DNA from 2 places in the Microcoleus sp. A006_D1 genome. Region 2 is predicted to be linked to the other one. Evidence: riboswitches for the same ligand, from Rfam matches in the RefSeq annotation. Region 2 holds a riboswitch; the other holds the start of a gene.
The links. A riboswitch is a leader RNA that binds a small molecule or an ion and turns the genes downstream of it on or off. The one in region 2 is predicted to bind cobalamin.

Region 1 (2,189 bases), on a different contig from region 2:
TGGCATGAATCCCATTGTGCCTTTGACTACGCTGCTGGCGGCGATATTTCCGCCTCCCAAGCGGGCAAAACCGAAGTCTACTAAGTACACATTTAAGTTGTCATCGATTAACAGGTTTTCCGGTTTGATGTCGCGGTGGATTACGGGCGGTTTTTGGGATTGCAGGTAAGCTAGAATTTCTAAAGTGGCGATCGCAATTTGTTTAATATCCGGCGGCGAGAAAGTCCGGGCGATCGCACTTTCAGCATTTTTGTATTCCTGCACCATACAAAAACCGCTGTCAGTCCCGAAAGCATCGAGATAGCGGGGGATACCTGGGAAATCCAAACTTTCCAGCACTTTAATTTCTTGTTCGTAAGCATCGTATTCTGTCCAGCTAGCACCTAATTGAGCGAATTGAAATTGCTTAATCACAACGGAGTTTGTTGTATTAATTTTTGTGGCGAGATAGGTGACGCGGCCGCCCAAACTGTTGTATCCGAGTTCGCGGGTTACTTGATAGCCGTGTGTGGAAAAGTCGGGAAAATCGTTCATAAGGTTGGTAGTGAGGACTTCAGTCCGCAGAAATATCAGAGGACTAAAGTCCTTACTACGAACTGGGTTAATTTATGTGGTTAGATATTAAAAATCGCTGTTACCAAGATAACTTTTTTGGGAAAGGGCGGCAAGTGTGGTAGGATTTGAATTCGCGATCGGTTCTAGCGGGGAGCAGCCGCTAGAGGAAACGGGGAAAGTTCGGTGCAAGTCCGGCGCTGTCCCGCAACTGTAATGAGGTTTGTAGTAAGGAATGCAAGTCCTTTACCTCTAAAGTCAGAATGCCCGCCGATATCTAACTCACTTTTGAACGCATCTACGAGGTATGGATGATGAATGGAACTAAACGTAACACGGCTGTACGCACAAAACACTGTCTTTTAGTTTGCACGGCTTGCGCTAGTGTTTGGAAAGACGGCAAGCGCGAAGGTAAAAGCGGTGGCCAACAATTTATGGAAGATTTATCGAAACTCGCTAAAGATTGGGAGTTGTCCGAGCAGTTTGATATTCAAGAAGTTGAGTGCATGAGTGCTTGCAGTCACTCTTGTGCGGTGTCTTTTGCTGCTGTGGGAAAGTATACTTATCTGTTTGGTGATTTGCCTCCGAATGAGCCGGAAAGTGTCGAGGCTGTACTCGAATGCGCGGGTCAATACTATGCTAAGTCGGACGGTTTGTTGCCTTGGGCTGAGCGTCCTCAAGCTTTGAAAAAAGGTGTTTTGGCGAAGATTCCGCCGCTGGGGAATTAGAGATAAGAGCAAACAGAAGAGTCGGCGGTTAGAAACCGCGACTACACAAACGATGTCCGCCTTCGCGGACTGAAGAATGGTGCGCCATGCGCACCATACGGTACATTTAAACCTGACACAAAATTTAATGCACAAGATTCCTGTTACGGTCATCACTGGTTTTCTCGGTAGTGGCAAAACTACGTTAATTCGCCATTTATTGCAAAACAATCAAGGCCGCCGCATCGCAGTTTTAGTTAATGAATTTGGCGAAATTGGTATCGACGGAGAACTGCTGCGCGATTGCCAAGTTTGCGATGAAGAAGAAAGTGTCAGCAGCAATATTGTAGAACTAACAAATGGTTGTCTTTGCTGCACTGTTCAAGAGGAATTCTTGCCGACTATGCAGGAATTGTTGAAGCGCAAAGACCAAATTGATTGTATCTTGATTGAGACTTCTGGCTTGGCACTTCCTAAGCCTTTGATTCAAGCTTTTCGCTGGCCGGAAATTCGCACTGGCGCTACTGTTGACGGTGTGGTTGCTGTTGTTGATTGCGAAGCTATTGCTAGCGGTAATTTTGTCGGTGATATCGATGCTTTGATGGCGCAGCGACAGGCTGATGATAGTTTGGATCACGAAACGCCGATCGAGGAATTGTTTGAAGACCAGTTGGCCTGTGCCGATATGGTACTGTTGACGAAGGTCGATCGCGTAAATGCAGAAACTCAACAGAAAGTTCAAACCTGGTTGCAGCAAGAGTTACGTCCGAGTGTAAAAATTGTGCCTTGCAAGGGTGGCGAAATTAACCCTGATGTGCTGTTGGGATTTAATGCGGCGGTTGAGGATGATTTGGAGTCCCGCCCGAGTCACCACGACGCTGAGGAGGAACATGAGCACGATGATGATATTAACTCGACTTTCTTTATTGC
Region 2 (2,189 bases):
TCTTTCAACTGTTCTTCAGGAGTCAGATAGCGTTTACCATCAGCATCATACCAATACAACCACTCCCTCGTCACCCCAGAATAATTTCCCCTTTCACAGCCAATTCCCAAACCAATTTCTGGCATCCAAACTAGATTTCCTGGCTGTAAGTCATAGGAACCATTGACTAACTTATATACTTCCAAGCGGGGTTTACGTCGGCGGCGAGAAGAATAAATGACGTAATAAAGTACGCCTAACCTTTGATATTCTTCCAACTTGGCGGTGTATTCTTTGCGAGAAGTCGGGGAAACAACTTCGAGGACAAAAGTTGGCATCACTTTTTCCTCCCACAGCACGTAACTGGGACGCAATTCTTCATCGTAAAACCGTCTTACTCCTAAACTTAAGAAAGCATCTGGCACAATGACAGGTTTTTTGAGGTGATGGTAAATAGCCATATCTATGCCAAAAAACCAGTCCATACGTTCGGCCCAAATTATGAGCAATATTGCTTTTAGCAATCCTGGTATTAGTTCTTGCAGTTCGTTATCCACTGGTGTTTCATCTGAGTCTGGTAGTTCGTCGGCTGAGGGCCAGTGTTTGGGAAAGTTGTAATCTAACATGGCGGTTTTTCTCAAAACTCATTAATATTATAGCATTTAGTTGTTGGGTATTTTTTTGTATTTGGTTAAGGTTTTTATGGATCGCAAAGACGCTAAGTAAGAAAAGGAAGAAAAGCAAGATATAGGTAATCTTGAGTTACTTAATTTGAAATAATTTTTGTAAAATATCGGCTGAGAATTACGCGATCGACTAAACTATGTCTAAGCAGTCGGTTCTAATGGGGAACAGCCGTTAGAGGAAAGGGGGAAAGTTCGGTGCAAGTCCGGCGCTGTCCCGCAACTGTAATGAAAGTCGTGTCGCTTTCTGAGTCAGGATGCCCGCCGATGTGTTGGTTTAAATTGTCTCATCTGCGAGGTTCAGCATGAAGGCCAGAAATCGGAAATTAGTCAGCCTGGGATTGATGGCTGGCTTGAGTTGTTATATTGTCCTAGCATCGGCAACGCCTGCCGCAGCTATGCACATTTCGGAAGGTTTTTTGCCTGTGCAATGGGCTGTGTTTTGGTGGATGGTGGCGTTGCCTTTTTTTGTGTTGGGTTTGCGATCGATCGCCCTTATCACAAAAGAACACCCGGAACTTAAACTGCTGTTAGCTTTGGCGGGTGCGTTTACTTTTGTGCTTTCTGCTTTAAAGATTCCCTCGGTAACTGGCAGTTGTTCTCACCCGACGGGAACTGGTTTGGGTGCGATTTTGTTCGGCCCTTCGGTGATGGCTGTACTGGGGGCTTTAGTGCTGTTATTTCAAACGTTACTGTTAGCCCACGGTGGCTTGACAACGCTGGGCGCGAATATGTTTTCGATGGCGATTGTCGGCCCTTTTGCTGCGTATTTTATCTATCATTTGCTGTTGCGAACTGGTAGCCAGCGGGCGGCAATTTTTTGTGCGGTGGCTTTGGCAGATTTGCTGACTTATGTGACGACTTCGATTCAATTAGCGTTAGCTTTCCCGGCAGCAAGCGGCGGTTTTATGGCTTCGTTTCTCAAGTTTGCTGGCATCTTTGCAATCACTCAAGTACCTCTGGCTATTAGTGAGGGATTGCTGACTGTATTGGTCTGGAATTGGCTGCATTCTTACGGAAAGCCGGAGTTGGAAACTTTGAAATTATTGAGACAGGAGTCATAAACTGTGAATCAAAAACCTACAAATCAGCAAGCTACTTCGCGGCAAAATTGGTTATTGGCGGGCGCTGTAGTTGTTCTTGCTGTTATTCCTCTCGTTTTTGTGCGGGGTGAATACGGCGGTTCCGATGACCAAGCTAAGAAAGCAATTACCGAAATTCAACCGGATTATAAGCCTTGGTTCAATCACTTAGTTGAGCCTGCTAGCGGAGAAATTGCTAGTCTATTGTTTGCGTCTCAAGCGGCAATAGGGGCTGGCGTAGTTGGGTACGTGATTGGGTTGTATAAAGGCCGATCGCAATCTCGGCAGAATTCCGATCGCAAATCCTCGGAATGAACCATCAGATTGATAGTCTGGCTTATACAAATCGTTTGCGGGGGTTGCCGCCAACTCACAAGCTATCTTTTGCGATCGCCCTATTAATCCTGTCTCTAGTTTCCCATGTAGCGGTGCAGTTGTCGATCGG

Region 1: another riboswitch for cobalamin. It lies ahead of QUB68_RS29490 (DUF1636 domain-containing protein); the one in region 2 lies ahead of QUB68_RS17050 (energy-coupling factor ABC transporter permease).

What each region holds. Positions count from the first base shown of each region.
Region 1 covers NZ_JAUBVZ010000030.1:8,691-10,879, forward strand. The annotation lists gene QUB68_RS29485 (serine/threonine protein kinase) at 1-534, opposite strand, end outside; cobalamin riboswitch at 677-841, shown strand; gene QUB68_RS29490 (DUF1636 domain-containing protein) at 864-1,280, shown strand; gene cobW (cobalamin biosynthesis protein CobW) at 1,408-2,189, shown strand, end outside.
Region 2 covers NZ_JAUBVZ010000008.1:237,439-239,627, forward strand. The annotation lists gene QUB68_RS17045 (Uma2 family endonuclease) at 1-605, opposite strand, end outside; cobalamin riboswitch at 799-945, shown strand; gene QUB68_RS17050 (energy-coupling factor ABC transporter permease) at 968-1,726, shown strand; gene QUB68_RS17055 (energy-coupling factor ABC transporter substrate-binding protein) at 1,730-2,059, shown strand; gene cbiQ (cobalt ECF transporter T component CbiQ) at 2,056-2,189, shown strand, end outside.